One region of the Arthrobacter parietis genome, then DNA from elsewhere that is predicted to be linked to it. Evidence: riboswitches for the same ligand, from Rfam matches in the RefSeq annotation. Region 1 holds a riboswitch; the other holds the start of a gene.
What was found. Region 1 has a riboswitch for glycine ahead of gcvP (aminomethyl-transferring glycine dehydrogenase). Riboswitches for the same ligand answer to the same signal wherever they lie in the genome.

Region 1 (7,776 bases):
TCGATCTCGTGTCGGATGGCGATCATCGCCTCGACAAAACGGTCCAGTTCGCGCAGGTCCTCGGACTCCGTGGGCTCCACCATCAACGTGCCCGCTACCGGGAAGCTCAGCGTCGGGGCGTGGAAGCCGTAATCGATGAGGCGCTTGGCCACGTCTTCGGCTGTCACACCGGTCTTCGCGGTAAGTGCGCGAAGGTCCAGAATGCACTCGTGCGCCACGAGTCCGTTCTCACCCGAGTAGAGCACCGGGAAGTATTCATTGAGGCGGGCGGCGACGTAGTTCGCTGCAAGGAGCGCGGACTTCGTGGCTGCCGTCAGGCCCTCGCTTCCCATCAGCGCCACATAGGCCCAGGAAATCGGCAGTACGCCTGCTGAACCGAAGCGGGAGGCGGAGATAGGGACGCCGGCTGTGTTGCTGTTGTCTACACCAGCTGCGCTATTCGCATCTCCAGGCAGGAAGGGGGCAAGGTGCTCCGCCACTGCTACCGGCCCGACACCGGGACCTCCGCCGCCGTGCGGGATGCAGAACGTCTTGTGCAGGTTCAGGTGGGAAACATCACCACCGAACTCACCCGGCTTTGCTAGCCCGACCAGCGCGTTAAGGTTTGCGCCGTCGATGTAGACCTGACCGCCCGCGCCATGCACCTGGTCGCAGACCCAGCGGACGTCCTCCTCGAAAACGCCATGCGTGGACGGGTAGGTGATCATGATCGCGGAGAGGGAATCCTTGTTCGCCTCGATCTTTGCCTGGAGATCATCGTGATCGATGTTGCCGTTTCCGGCTGTCTTGACCACAACCACCTTCATGCCGGCGAGCACAGCAGAGGCGGCGTTGGTGCCGTGTGCTGACGATGGGATGAGGCACACTGTGCGAGCCTCATCACCGCGTGAAAGATGGTACTTGCGGATGGCCAGCAGACCGGCGAGTTCACCCTGGGAGCCGGCGTTCGGCTGAATCGACACCCTGGCGTAGCCGGTGATTTCAGCGAGACGGCCCTCCAGGTCATCAATCAGCTGGCGCCAGCCCTCGGTCTGGTGCTCGGGGGCGAACGGATGGATGGTTGCGAACTCGGGCCAGGAGATCGGTTCCATCTCAACCGTGGCGTTGAGCTTCATGGTGCAGGATCCCAACGGAATCATGGTGCGGTCCAGTGCCAGGTCGCGGTCCGAGAGACCGCGCAGGTAGCGCAGCATCTGGGTCTCTGAGCGGTGGAGGGAGAACACGGGATGGGTCATATAGGACGACGTCCGTTGCAGGTCAGCAGGGATTGCAGTCTCCGCGTCGGCTGACAGATTTACCCCGAAGATCTCGGCGATGGTTTCAAGGTGAGCGTCCGTGGTGGTCTCGTCACAGGAGATGCCGACGTGATCGGCATCGACCAACCGCAGGTTGATGCCGCGCTCCTCGGCCTTGCGGACAATGCTCTCGGACTGGCCCTCGACCTTCACGAGAAGGGTGTCGAAGAAGGACTCGTGGACCGTCCCTGGAACGGCTGCAGCGAGCCGCGCCGCCTTTCCATGGACACGTTCCGCGATCGCCTTCAGCCCGTCCGGACCGTGGTAAACGGCGTACATGCTGGCAACGATCGCGAGGAGCGCCTGAGCGGTACAGATGTTCGACGTAGCCTTCTCGCGGCGGATGTGCTGCTCACGTGTTTGCAGTGCAAGCCGGTAGGCGGGTGCGCCGTCGGAATCCTTCGACACCCCAACAAGGCGGCCGGGGAGCATGCGCTCCAGGCCCTTTCGAACGGCCATGTACGCAGCGTGCGGTCCGCCGAAGAACAGCGGCACACCGAAACGCTGGGCGGAGCCGACGGCGATATCCGCGCCCTGCTCCCCCGGAGGGGTGATCAGGGTCAGCGCTAGCAGGTCCGCTGCGACCGTCACCAGGGCGCCGCCGTCGTGCGCTTTCGCGACCATGTCCGTGTGGTTGCGGAGCGTGCCGGATGTCCCGGGCTGCTGGAGGACGACGCCGTTGATGTCGCCGTCCGGCAATCCCTTTGAGAGGTCAGCGATCTCGATATCAAAGCCCAGCGCCTCAGCGCGGCCCTGCACGACGGCGATGGTCTGGGGGAGGCATTCCGCGTCCAGGATGGTTCGTCCCTTGTTCTTGCCGGAGCGACGCATCAGGAGGACGGCCTCGGCAACGGCCGATGCTTCATCGAGCAGGGAGGCGTTGGCGATGGGCAGCGCAGTGAGGTCCTGGACCATCGTCTGGAAGTTCAGCAGGGCTTCAAGACGGCCCTGGGAGATTTCCGGCTGGTAGGGCGTGTAGGCGGTGTACCAGGCGGGAGCCTCAAGCACATTGCGGCGGATGACAGGAGGGGTGACCGTGTCGTAGTAGCCCTGACCGATCATCTGCACGGCGGTCTTGTTCTTCGCGGCGATGCTGCGCAGTTCCGCCAGGACCTCCGACTCGCTCAGCGCAGACGGAATGTCCAGGCCCTCGTTGATACGGATGCTCGCCGGCACCGCAACATCGACGAGTTTGTCCAGGCTGGGGTAGCCCAGGACCTTGAGCATCTGCTCGGCGTCGTCCGAGCGGGGACCGATGTGGCGGTCGGAGAAAGTTGATTCCGTCTGGTGCGTCATGAGGAACTCCGTGAATCAGTGTGCGTGCAGGGCGCGCGGACAGGTGGGTGGGTTCCTCCCCGCTCTGTCTTGGACCTGAGAGATTCCGTGAACACAGGGTTCACCTTGCACCGTCGGTGAGCACAACCTATCTTCAGCTGCGCTACTTTCCAGAGTTGCCTTTCCGCTGCGGTGCTGGGCCTGAGAGATTCCTGGGGAGGGTTTGCTCCTACGGCGCCTGCCGGCTGTAGGTCAACGGCAGGACTCTCCCGCTGCGGGTCAAGGGCGTTTTATTACTGCGCTTTTCAGTTATGCGATCGTGATCAAGCTTACTCTTCGCTGAAATCGATCAGCAAAGGAGTGCGCTCACGATGACCTTCCCAACTGCGGCACCGGCAGCCCGAACACGTCCTTGAGTGCAAGTTTTGCCGCGTGATAACCGCCCATCCCGTGCACGCCCGGGCCGGGCGGGGTCGATGCTGAGCACAGATAGAGGCCCTTCCCCGGCATCCGCCAAGGGTGCGGCCCGAATGAGGGACGCGCCAGCAGCTGAGGGATGGTCACCGCGCCACCGCTGAAGTCACCGCCCACGTAATTGGCGTTGTACTGCTCAAGGTCAGCTGCAGTCATGACGTGTGAACGCACGACGACGTCGCGGAAGCCGGGCGCGAAACGTTCGATCTGCCGCACAATGGCCTCCGTCATGTCCCGCGTGGAACCGTTGGGCACGTGGCAGTAAGTCCACAGAACCTGCCGTCCGTGGGGTGCGCGGGAAGAATCGAACAGGGAAGGCTGCGAAACCAGCACGTACGGTTTTTCCGGATGGCGTCCGGCGGCCACGTCGGCTTCCGACGCCGCCACTTCAGCCCGGGTTCCGCCCGCATGAACTGTGCCGGCCGCTCGTACTTCCTCGTTTGCCCACGGCACCGGCCCCGAGAGGATGAAGTCAACCTTGCAGGCGCCGTCCCCGAAGCGGAACCGGTCCAGCATTGAGACGTAGCCCTGCGGGAGGCGATCGCCTGCCAGGCCTCCAACAGCACCGGGTGAGACATCGAGCAGGACTGCCTTTGCTCCGTCGAACTCGCCGACCGATTCAATCCGACGGGCAGTGTGGACGGCGCCGCCATGTGCCCGGATGTCATCCGCCATAGCGTTGACCAATGCCTGGGATCCGCCAACCGGAATGGGCCATCCCACGGCATGCGCCAACGCTCCGAGGGTGAGCCCGGCACCTGCAGCCGCGAGTGTGGGCAGGGCAGCAACGGCATGTGCGGCAACTCCGGTAAACAATGCCGCCGCCTCTTCCGTCGAGAAGCGCAGGTTCCACAGGCCAGTCCCCTGCTCGAGCGTCCTTGAACCGAGCAGGGCGGCCGCGACTGGATGCCGCGGGACCCGCAGGAACTGGTTGAGCCCGGTATCGACCACCCCATCAATGTGCTGCACGAGCGGGCGCATCAGTCGCCGCCAGGCCTGTCCGTCCTTGTCCAGACCGAGCGCCGTACGCCCAAGATCGCGGTACGCGAGTCCAGCACGGCCATTGTCCAGCGGATTGGCGTACGACAGCTCGGGAACCACGAAGGGAATCCGTTCCCGGAGACCGAACTCCCGGAAGAAGGGTGACGCCAGCGCCATCGGATGCACAGCCGAACAAATGTCATGCACGTGTTCCGGCTCAAGCAGCTCCATGGTGCGTGACCCGCCGCCGATAGCTCGTTCGGCCTCAAATATCTCCACGCTCAAGCCTGCACGTGCCATCACGACGCCGGCAGCCAGCCCATTGGGGCCGGCACCGACAATCGCGACGTCCGCCATGGCTAGCTCTTCCCTCCGGACCGGTGGGCGCGAAGCGTGGACACGGACGAGGCTGCTCGCATGAGCAACGCGCGACCTTTGGCCGGCGCCGTTCTGCGGAATGAGAGCAGTCCAGCCACCACCTTGTACTTACCCGGGTTCAGCGGGATGTCATAAGTTGTGGGGAGGTCCACAACGTTCTTGGAGAAGTTCCGCTTGAACGTGGTGACGTTGACCAGTTGTGGGTAGTTCTCACTCACAATCCCGGTAAGCCCGCAAGCGGTATTGCCGGCGGCTTTGAGCTGTTTGAACGCTTCCCACAGCAACAGATAAGGCGCAAACGTCTTCCGCGCATCGTGTGTGCTGCCCGCAAAGTAGTAGACCGAGTAGCCGCGGTATTCGGTAGTGATCAACCAACTCACAGCCCTGCTGTCCACGTAGGCGACCATGAGCCGAAGATGATCCCCCAGAGTTGAGAGCAGCAACTCGTAGTATTCGGGGCCGAAGCTGGAGAAGCCGTCGCGCTCCGCTGTTTCCTTCAAAATCGGGTACAGGTCCGCCCTGAATACCTCGACCCAGCGTGCCCGCTCGATGGTCCGGACCTCCACGCCTGACCGTTCCGCACGACGGATACTGTTCCGGGCATTCGGCCGGAAAGACTTGAAAATTGCATCCTCACCCGGCGTCAGGTCAACGACGATCTCGCGCTCATACCAGCCGTGCTCGATCGGTCCGGCTGCAGGAGGCAGCGGGTGCTTCACCTGCATGCGGACATAGAGGGGGTCTGTGCCCGGATCATCAGTGAACTGGTGCCGAACCGTATGCATAAGACGGAGTTCAGCTTCCGCGGTACGGTCCGCGAACCATACGGGCCCGTTGATCGCGACCAGCGATTCTCGGAACCTGCGCCGCACCCGGAGGAAGCTCACCATCGCAGCCGGTGCGCCGTCGTCGTCGTAGTAGGCCCACAATCCGTACGGTTCCCGGCCCAGACTGCGCTCGAAGTCCGCCCACTGCGGAGTCTGTTCGAGCGGAATGACGACATCGGGGCTTGCCGACGCCAACAGCTCGAATGCCTCTGGCGTAAGGCGCTCACTGCGGAAGACGGATTCTGTCACTGGGGGTCTTTCGGTGCGGTGATGGTGAGGTTTGGAGAGGACTCGCTCAACAGTACCGGAGCAGGCGCATGCCGGTCTGGAGCGCCATCGAAGGGGCCGCCTGCCGGATCGTCAATACCAATGCGCCGTGCGGGATCATATGTCGGTTCAAGTATATGTTGCGCAACCCGATACAACAGGTAACCGGTGGCCAGTAGCCGCGCCAAGATCGCGGCTACATAGTAGGGGGAGTCGATATTGTTCTCCACCACGCCTGACGACGCTTCACGGGCTACGTACATCCAGTACGCCCACCAGTGAAGTAGTTCAACAAGCTGCCAGACACAAAGTATTCGCCAATCGACATACGAGAGCGCAACGAAGGGCAGCAACCACAGAGTGAGTGCGGGAGGGTAGTCGGGCAGGACCAGGACGAGTGCTCCGAGCAGCAGAAGAATCACTTGCGGAAGGCGTGGGCGTCGCGGTGCCCGCAGCACCAGCAGGCATATCAGGGCAACCAGCACCGCGAGAATGGTAAAAGCCAGGGTTGCTGTTGCTACCGGAGAGAGCACCGGCAGGCCGAGCCGCTGCGCAAGCAGGTCATAGCCCGCCCACAGCGAAGAGGAAATGCCGAGGCGAGCCGGATCGTATTCCCACGGCAGTGCCAGAATGCGTTCGGGCCCGAACGGCAGAACGGTGAGTACCCAGACGGCGATCAGCGAACCGCCGCTCAGCAGGGCACCCCTGAACCGGCCGGTCCGGATGGCCAACAGTATGACGGCAGCGAGGACCAGGAGCACGTGAACGCTGAACCCGGCGCCGAACCCGAGCAGGACGCCGGAGATCACATAGCGCTCCTGCGCAAACGCCCACGCAGCCAGGACACTCAATAGGACGGACAGCAGCACCCAGCTTGAGGTTGCCGTCAGGATCGCGATCGGCGCCACCGCCACAAGCGCCGCATCCCAGGGTCGGCGACTCGCCAGTCGCATCACGGTAACAACAGTTCCAATCCACGCGGCAGCGATCAGTACAGCGTTCACGTCGAAATACTGCATCAGGGATTGCGTTTGGACTATGCCGTCCGCGGACGTCGGCACCAGTAGCGCGACCAGTCCCGCAAACACTCCAACGAGCAGCGGCCCATCAAAGGTGGAGCCCTCCGCGAATGGGGACAAACCGCTTCCGAGACCCTGGAACTGGAAGGCCTCGGTCCAGTCTGAGTAGCATCCCCGGTAGAACTGCGCGGGACGTGTCCATCCGTCGGTTCGGCACGGAGCCTTGATCAGCACCGCCAGGACAGCGGCGGCTGTGGTCATCAGGATCAGGACCCGCCCGACGGTGAAGACGGCCGGCCGCACCCTGCCCGGTGCAGCGTGCCTCCCAAGTGGCCCGCCGGCGACTTCCGCGACATGCCTGAGCAAGGGGTCCCTGCGCGTAGGCACGGAGATGCTTGCGGGGCGGCGCTGACCCTGCTCTTGCTCCATGTCTCGAAAGCCTAGCCAACGGGCAGGAAAATGGCGCTCTCTTCGTGGAATCCCACCTGTAATCCCGTACTCCGGAGGGCTTGAGGGAATGAGCAGGCAACAACGGGCGTTCGCAATAACAAGTAGACTGGGTAAGCTGTGGATTTCGCCGGAGGCAAAGGCAAACAAAGACCTCGGTCCGGGCGGTTATAAGTGCGCGTAAAGAGGAGAACAGTGGGAACTAACCCCATTCGGGTAGCAATCGTCGGTGTTGGAAACTGTGCAGCATCCCTGGTGCAGGGTGTGCAGTACTACAAGGATGCAGACGCTACGGCGACCATCCCCGGCCTGATGCATGTGGAGTTCGGCAAGTACCACGTCAATGACGTGCAGTTTGTCACCGCGTTCGACGTCGATGGCAAGAAGGTCGGCCTGGACCTCGCCGACGCCATCGGCGCCAGCGAGAACAACACCATCAAGATCGCGGACGTGCCGCCCACCGGAGTGAAGGTCCAGCGCGGGCACACCCTCGATGGCCTGGGCAAGTATTACCGCGAGACCATCGTCGAATCCGATGCGGAGCCGATTGACGTCGTCGCTGAGCTCAAGGCATCACAGGTTGACGTAATGGTCTGCTACCTGCCAGTCGGCTCCGAAGCAGCAGCGAAGTTCTATGCCCAGTGCGCAATCGATGCGGGCGTCGCTTTTGTCAACGCACTTCCCGTTTTCATCGCAGGCACCAAGGAGTGGGCTGATAAGTTCACTGCAGCGGGTGTGCCGATTGTGGGTGACGACATCAAGAGCCAGATCGGCGCAACGATCACCCACCGCGTGATGGCCAAGCTGTTCGAA
Region 2 (7,776 bases), 120 kb from region 1:
GGTGCGCTGGCGGTTCAGTTCGTCGTCGATCTTCGCTGCGATCTCCGGGTCAAGGTCGGACAGCTGGGCGTTCAGCGACGGCGCCGCAACCTGCTCGAAAGCGATCGTGGCCTCGCTTGTGCCTGCCGGGCTCACAGCTCGCCGCCGTTGGCTGCTGCGTACTCTTCAGCTGACATCAGCGGGCCCTCTTCGGTCACGCTCACCTTGAACAGCCAGCCGTTGCCGTACGGATCGCTGTTGATCAGCTCCGGATTGTCGACGACGTCGGCATTGGTTTCGGTGACCTCGCCGCTGACCGGCGCGTAGAGGTCTGACACGGACTTGGTGGATTCCACCTCGCCGCACGTCTCGCCGGCTGTGACGGTGTCCCCGACCTCGGGAAGGTCCACGTACACGATGTCGCCGAGGGCGTCAGTGGCCACGGCGGTGATGCCGATCGAGACCGGTCCGGAGCCGTCGCCGGCGATCCATTCGTGCTCGGCGGAGTATTTCAGGTCGGCAATAACCTTGCTCATCTTGTTCTTCCTTTACAACGAGAAATCTATGGGTAAGAGAACTCCGGCAGAGCCGGCGTTTTCGAAAGCGTGCGTTAAGCGAAGCAGCACGCGTGAAAATGCCGACTCTAACGGAGGTGCCGCAGGGCTACTTTTCGCGCTTATAGAACGGCAGCGCGACGACTTCGAACGGCTCTGCTTTGCCGCGGAGGTCGATATCCAGCGCCGTGCCCGGTTCAGCGTGCTCGACGTCGACGTACGCCATGGCGATCGGGTAGCCCAGGGTGGGGGAGGGCTGGCCGGAGGTCACTTCGCCCACCACGTTGCCGTCTTTCAGGACGGGATAGTGGCTGCGGCCTGCGCGGCGTCCGAGGCCCTTGAGGCCTACGAGCTTGCGGCCGGTGGTGGAACCGGCGCCGGCGGCCTTGAGTTCGGCCAGCGCGGTCTTGCCGATGAAGTCGGATTCCTTGGCCAGCGAGACGACCGGGCCAAGACCTGCGGCGTAGGGGTTGCCCTCGCGGGAGAGTTCGTTTCCGTACAGCGGCATGCCTGCCTCAAGGCGCAGGGAGTCGCGGGATGCGAGTCCGGCGGGGATGAGGCCTTGCCCGGTCCCGGTCTCCAGCAGAGCCTCCCACAGAGCCGCGGCATCCTCGTTCGGTACGTAGATTTCGAAGCCGTCCTCGCCGGTGTACCCGGTGCGGGCCAGCAGCAACTGCTTACCCTGAATCTCAACCTCGACCGCCGCGTAGTACTTGAGTTCGGTGACGAGTGAATGCTGTTCGGCGGGCACCAGCGTGAGCAGGATTTCCTCGGCTTTGGGTCCCTGGACAGCGATCAGTGACGTCTGGGCAGAGACGTCGTCGATGGTCACATCGAAGTTGGCGGCCCTTTCAAGCAATTCCGCGGCGACCACGGGCGCGTTGCCGGCGTTCGGCACCACCAGGTACTTCTCCTCCCCTCGGCGGTAGGAAATCAGGTCGTCGATGATGCCGCCGTCTTCCTGGCAGATCAGCGAGTACTTGGCTTTTCCGACTGCCACTGCTGAGAGCTTCCCGGCCAGTGCGTAGTCAAGGAAGGCCGCGGCGTCCGGGCCGGTGACCCAGACTTCTCCCATGTGGGAGAGGTCAAACAGCCCGGCCGCTTTGCGCACTGCGTGGTGCTCGGCGAGTTCGGAGCTGTACTTCAGGGGCATCTGCCAGCCGCCGAAGTCGGTGAATGAGGCGCCGGCCAGCTTGTGCTGGTCGTAGAGTGCTGTGTACTTCTCAGTCATCGCGGAATCCTTAGTCTTCGAAAGCGGTGAGGGGAGGGCAGGAGCAGACCAGGTTACGGTCTCCCGCGGCGCCGTCGATGCGGCCAACCGGCGGGAAGTACTTGTCCTGCCGGAGGGATGGGACGGGGAAGGCGCCCTGCTCGCGCGGGTAACGGCGCTCCCACTCTGAGGTGACGACGGCGGCAGCCGTGTGCGGTGCGTTGCGCAGCGGCGATTCCTCGATAGTGAAATCTCCGGCGGCGACCTGCTCCATTTCCTTGCGGATGGTCACCATTGCTTCGATGAAGCGGTCGATTTCCGCGAGGTCCTCGGACTCGGTCGGTTCCACCATCAGCGTGCCCGCCACGGGGAAGGACAGCGTGGGGGCATGGAACCCGAAGTCGATGAGGCGCTTGGCAACGTCCTCGGCCGTGACCCCCGTGCGCGCTGTGAGCTCGCGAAGGTCCAGGATGCACTCGTGCGCCACAAGGCCGCTCTCGCCGGTGTAGAGGACCGGGAAGTGTTCGGTCAACCGGGCGGCAATGTAGTTCGCTGCCAGGAGGGCGGACTTGGTGGCTTCGGTGAGGCCCTGGCCGCCCATCAGCTTCACATACGCCCAGGAGATTGGCAGGACGCCCGCGGAACCGAAGCGGGATGCGGAAATCGCAACACCGTGCCCTGCCTCATGGGCGGACTTGTTCGCGTCGCCCGGCATGAACGGTGCCAGGTGTGCCTTTGCAGCCACCGGCCCGACGCCGGGACCGCCGCCGCCGTGCGGGATGCAGAAGGTCTTGTGCAAATTCAGGTGAGAGACGTCCCCGCCGAACTTGCCCGGCTGGGCAAGGCCAACGAGCGCGTTCAGGTTTGCGCCGTCGACGTAGACCTGGCCGCCGGCCTCGTGCACCGCATCGCAGACTTCACGGACGTCGGCGTCGAACACTCCATGGGTGGACGGGTAGGTAATCATGATCGCCGAGAGGGCATCCCGGTGGGCTTCGATCTTCGCCCGGAGGTCCCCGTGGTCGATGGTGCCGTCCGAAGCCGTGGCCACCACAACGACCTTCATACCCGCGAGAACGGCGGAAGCAGCGTTCGTGCCGTGTGCGGACGCAGGAATCAGGCAGACGTTGCGCTGTCCCTCGCCGCGGGAAGCGTGGTAACCGCGGATAGCAAGCAACCCGGCGAGCTCACCCTGTGACCCGGCGTTGGGCTGGATCGAGACCTGATCGTACCCGGTGATCTCAGCGAGGTCGGCTTCGAGTCCGTCGATCAGCTCGCGCCAGCCTTCGGTCTGGGAATCCGGGGCAAAGGGGTGGATGGAAGCGAACTCTGGCCAGGAGATGGCCTCCATTTCAGCGGTGGCGTTCAACTTCATCGTGCAGGAGCCCAGCGGGATCATGGTGCGGTCCAGCGCGAGGTCGCGGTCCGAAAGCCTGCGGATGTAGCGCAGCAGCTGGGTCTCCGAGCGGTGCGTGTTGAAGACCGGGTGCTGAAGGTATTCCGAGGTGCGCACCGCGGCGGCGGGCAGCTCGAAGCCCGCGGCTTCCCTTACCTGACCGGCACCGAAGGCGGCGGACACGGCGGAGAGGATTTCCGGCGTCGTCGTTTCATCGACCGAGATGCCGACGGTGTCGGCGTTGACGAGGCGCAGGTTGATGCCGCGGGATTCGGCAGCGGAGACTACCTTGGCGGCGTCGCGCGGTACGCGGACGGTGAGGGTGTCGAAGAAGGAGTCGCTCGTCAGTTCCCAGCCGGCGGCCTTCAGGGTGGTGGCGAGCGCACGGGTGTTGCTGTGGACGTTCTGCGCAATGGCTTTCAGTCCGTCCGGGCCGTGGTAGACGGCGTAGAAGGAAGACACGATGGCCAGCAGTGCCTGCGCGGTGCAGATGTTCGACGTGGCCTTTTCGCGGCGGATGTGCTGCTCGCGGGTCTGGAGGGCCAGGCGGTAGGCGGTAGCACCGGCGTTGTCCTTCGAGACGCCGACGATGCGGCCTGGGAGGGTGCGTTCCATGCCGTCGCGCACGGCCATGTACGCGGCGTGCGGTCCGCCGAAGAACAGTGGAACACCGAGGCGCTGGGTGGAACCGACGGCGACATCCGCTCCCTGCTCACCCGGAGGGGTGATGAGCGTCAGTGCGAGGAGGTCAGCGGCGACCGTGACCAGCGCACCGCGCTCCTTCGCTTCTGCGATGACGGAGGTCTGGTCCCAGACACGGCCGGAGACGCCCGGCTGCTGGAGGACGACGCCGTTGATGTCGCCTTCCGGGAGTCCCTGCGAGAGGTCAGCGACCTCAACCTCGAATCCGAGCGCCTCTGCGCGGCCGAGGACGATCGCAATGGTCTGGGGCAGGCAGTCCGCGTCGAGGACCGTTTTGCCGTCCTTGACGGCCTTGTTCTTGTTGGCCCGGCGCATGAGCAGCACGGCTTCGGCCACCGCGGTGGCTTCATCGAGAAGGGAAGCGTTGGCCACCGGCAGGGCAGTGAGATCCTGCACCATGGTCTGGAAGTTGAGCAGCGCCTCGAGCCGGCCCTGCGAGATCTCGGGCTGATAAGGCGTGTAGGCCGTGTACCAGGCGGGCGCCTCGAGGATATTGCGGCGGATCACTGCCGGCGTGACGGTGTCGTAGTAGCCCTGACCGATCATCTGGACGGCGGTCTTGTTCCTGCCGGCAAGCCTTCGCAGTTCGGCCAGCACCTGGACTTCGCTGAGCGCGTTGTCCAGCCCGAGCGGGCTTTCCTGACGAATGGAGTCGGGAACGGCACTGCCAACGAGGCCGTCGACGGTGTCATAGCCGACAGCCTTGAGCATCGTGTCGATGTGGTACTGGCGGCGCGCACCGATGTGGCGGTCTGCGAACGTGGGGACGAATGACTGGACTGTCATATGAGGAACTCCATAACTCAGGTGGCGCAAAACACCACGATGACTTGGGTTCCTCCCCGCTCTGTATTGGACCTGAGAGTTTCCGTTTTTCCTGATGTTCTCAGGATCCACTTGCACCGTCGGTGAGCCCGGTTTCCCGGACTGCTTTCCAGAGTTGCCTCGCCGCGGCGGTACGTGGGCCTGAGAGATTCCTGGGGAGGATTTGCTCCTACGGCGCCTGCTGAACGTACCGGCAGGACTCTCCCGCCGCGGATCGAAAGCGTGCGTCACTGACAGGTGACGCGATTCACAGACTACCGGTTGGTTGAGTCTTCACGCAACTCCTGTACGACTGGGTCCGTCTAGTTCAGTGACTTCTCTACGTCAGCCAGTTCTGTACGCTCCCAGAGGGCAGTCTCGTATCGATGGCCAGCGGCACTAGCGCTCGATGCCGCATCCACTGCCTCCCTGAACTTCAACAACCGAAGTCGCCGCTCTTCCTCGGCAGCAGGACTTGTTGTGCTCAAAACTTTGCTCCTTTCTATCGCATGGTGGAAACGAAGTTCCGCTCGGTGGGTGTACGCTAGGTCACACCGAAACTACGTAACGAACAGTTTGACACGCTTCAGGCAGTTCGGTTGGCGCGTCGGTCCGGTTAGTACGGGAGCGTGAATGATGGACGGAATCAAGGTAACCGTCAATGGCAAAGTCCGGGACTGCAGCGGAACAAACCCCCACATTCGATTACTCGACTGGTTGCGGGATGAAGGGCTTACGGGCTCGAAGGAAGGCTGCGCTGAAGGGGAATGCGGTGCCTGCGCCGTCCTCGTAGCCCGCCCGGACGGATCCGATCGCAGCCGATGGACCTCGGTCAATGCGTGTCTCCCGCCGGCACTGGCCTTCGACGGCCAGGAAATCGTCACCGCTGAGGGTCTCGGGAACGTCTCTGATGCGTGCACGCCGGAGGACCTCCACCCCGTGCAGCGCGAGATGGCGGAGCGCGGCGGCTCGCAGTGTGGCTACTGCACCCCGGGATTTGTCTGCTCGATGGCTGCTGAATATTACCGACCGGAGCGCTCGCCCGCGCAGGAAGACAAGGAAACGGGAACCGCCGTCGTCGGTGAAGAGCACGCAACTGACCACGAATGCGGCCCCAACGGGTTTGACCTCCATGCGCTCAGCGGGAACCTGTGCCGCTGCACCGGCTACCGGCCGATCCGCGACGCTGCTTACGCGCTCGAAACACCTTCGGGCTCGGATCCGCTGCTCGAACGGCAGAACCGGCCCGCCCCCGCGCCGCAGCACACCCGTGTCAGCGGTGAATCGGAGTTTATCCGTCCGCAGTCGCTCGATGAGGTCCACCAGACATTGCGCGAGAACTCGGACGTGAAGCTGGTTGCGGGAGCGACCGACCTCGGCGTTGAGGTTAATCTGCGGCATTCCCGCCCGCCGCTGGTCCTCGCGATTGATCGGCTGGAGGAACTCCGGGCGCTGACGTTCGACGCCGATTCCATCGAGATCGGCGCCGCGCTGACACTCTCTGAAGTCGAGCGGGCACTCGACGGCCGCGTCCCGCTGTTGGGTTACCTTTTCCCGCAGTTCGCCTCCCGGCTGATCCGTAACGCCGCGACCTTCGGTGGGAACCTCTCCACGGGTTCGCCCATCGGCGACTCCGCGCCGGTTTTCCTGGCGCTCGACGCAAGAATTGTCCTCTCCTCCACAGACGGAGAGCGCGAAGTTCCGTTGTCCGAGTACTACACCGGCTACCGCCAGAGTGTTCGTCAGCCGCACGAAATGCTCCGCGCTATTCGCATCCCGTTGCCGCTCGCCGAAAGCACCGCGTTTTACAAGATCGCGAAGCGGCGCTTCGACGACATCTCAAGTGTGTCCGTGGCCATCGCACTGCAACTCAGCGGCGGCGTCGTAACCTCCGTGCGCATCGGACTCGGCGGTGTGGCAGCGACGCCAATCCGCGCTCTCGCGACGGAAGAGGCGCTCGTCGGTCAACCCTGGACGTCGGACACGGTGGCCGCCGCCGCCGTCGTCATGGCGGGTGAAGGAACGCCGATCGATGACATGCGGGCCAGCTCGCTGTACCGCTCGGCGATGCTGAGACAGGCGCTGCTGAGATTCCATGCTGAGAACGCTGAAGATCTGGAGGTGGCCAAGTGAAGTCGCTGTCGGATCGCCCAGTAAACCCCGTGGTCGGTGTCCCCGTATCCCACGAAAGCGCCGCAGCCCACGTCACCGGTACGGCTCTGTATACGGATGACCTGGTTGTCCGCAGCTCGAACGCGCTGCATGCCTGGCCGGTTCAGTCGGCGCATGCTCACGCCCGCATAGCTGGCCTGCGCACCGAGCCCGCGCTGGAGGTTCCGGGCGTCGTCAGGGTACTAACGGCGACGGACGTTCCAGGCGTGAACGACGCCGGGATCAAGCATGACGAACCGCTCTTCCCCAGCGAAGTGATGTTCTACGGCCACGCCGTGTGCTGGGTGCTGGGGGAGTCGCTAGAAGCCGCGCGCCTCGGCGCGGAGGCGGTGGAGGTCGATTACGAGCCGTTGCCGTCGTTGATCACTGTTGAGGAAGCCATCGCGGCCGAGAGCTTCCAGGGGAACCGCCCGACGGTTGCTCGCGGCGAGCCGGACAAGGCGCTCGAGGATGCAGCGCACCGGTTCAGTGGCGAGTTCCAGTTCAGCGGGCAGGAGCACTTCTACCTGGAAACGCACGCATCGTTCGCCTACATCGACGAGTCCGGGCAGGTGTTCATCCAGTGCAGCACCCAGCACCCCTCCGAGACGCAGGAAATCGTGGCGCACGTGCTGAACCTATCCAGTCACGACGTCACAGTGCAGTGCCTCCGCATGGGCGGCGGATTCGGCGGCAAGGAGATGCAGCCGCACGGCTTCGCGGCCATCGCGGCGCTCGGCGCCACGCTTACCGGCAGGCCCGTCCGGCTGCGGCTGAACCGCACCCAGGACATCACCATGTCCGGCAAGCGCCACCCCTTCCACGCCACGTGGGAGGCAGGGTTCGACGACGACGGTCGCCTCCAGGCGCTGAAAGCCACCCTCACGAGCGACGGCGGTTGGAGCCTCGACCTCTCCGAACCTGTGCTGCAGCGGGCGTTGTGCCACATCGACAATGCCTACTACATCCCGAACATCGAG

Region 2: linked by a shared signal. The riboswitch ahead of gcvP (aminomethyl-transferring glycine dehydrogenase) and the one ahead of gcvP (aminomethyl-transferring glycine dehydrogenase) in region 1 are both predicted to bind glycine.

Annotation. Positions count from the first base shown of each region.
Region 1 covers NZ_BAAAON010000001.1:1,185,869-1,193,644, forward strand. The annotation lists gene gcvP (aminomethyl-transferring glycine dehydrogenase) at 1-2,591, opposite strand, end outside; glycine riboswitch at 2,646-2,749, opposite strand; glycine riboswitch at 2,751-2,852, opposite strand; gene ABFX19_RS05590 (phytoene desaturase family protein) at 2,937-4,382, opposite strand; gene ABFX19_RS05595 (lipid II:glycine glycyltransferase FemX) at 4,385-5,479, opposite strand; gene ABFX19_RS05600 (hypothetical protein) at 5,476-6,945, opposite strand; gene ABFX19_RS05605 (inositol-3-phosphate synthase) at 7,159-7,776, shown strand, end outside.
Region 2 covers NZ_BAAAON010000001.1:1,070,037-1,077,812, reverse strand. The annotation lists gene glyA (serine hydroxymethyltransferase) at 1-135, opposite strand, end outside; gene gcvH (glycine cleavage system protein GcvH) at 132-515, opposite strand; gene gcvT (glycine cleavage system aminomethyltransferase GcvT) at 643-1,764, opposite strand; gene gcvP (aminomethyl-transferring glycine dehydrogenase) at 1,775-4,627, opposite strand; glycine riboswitch at 4,786-4,883, opposite strand; gene ABFX19_RS05020 (hypothetical protein) at 4,969-5,133, opposite strand; gene ABFX19_RS05015 (xanthine dehydrogenase small subunit) at 5,282-6,778, shown strand; gene xdhB (xanthine dehydrogenase molybdopterin binding subunit) at 6,775-7,776, shown strand, end outside.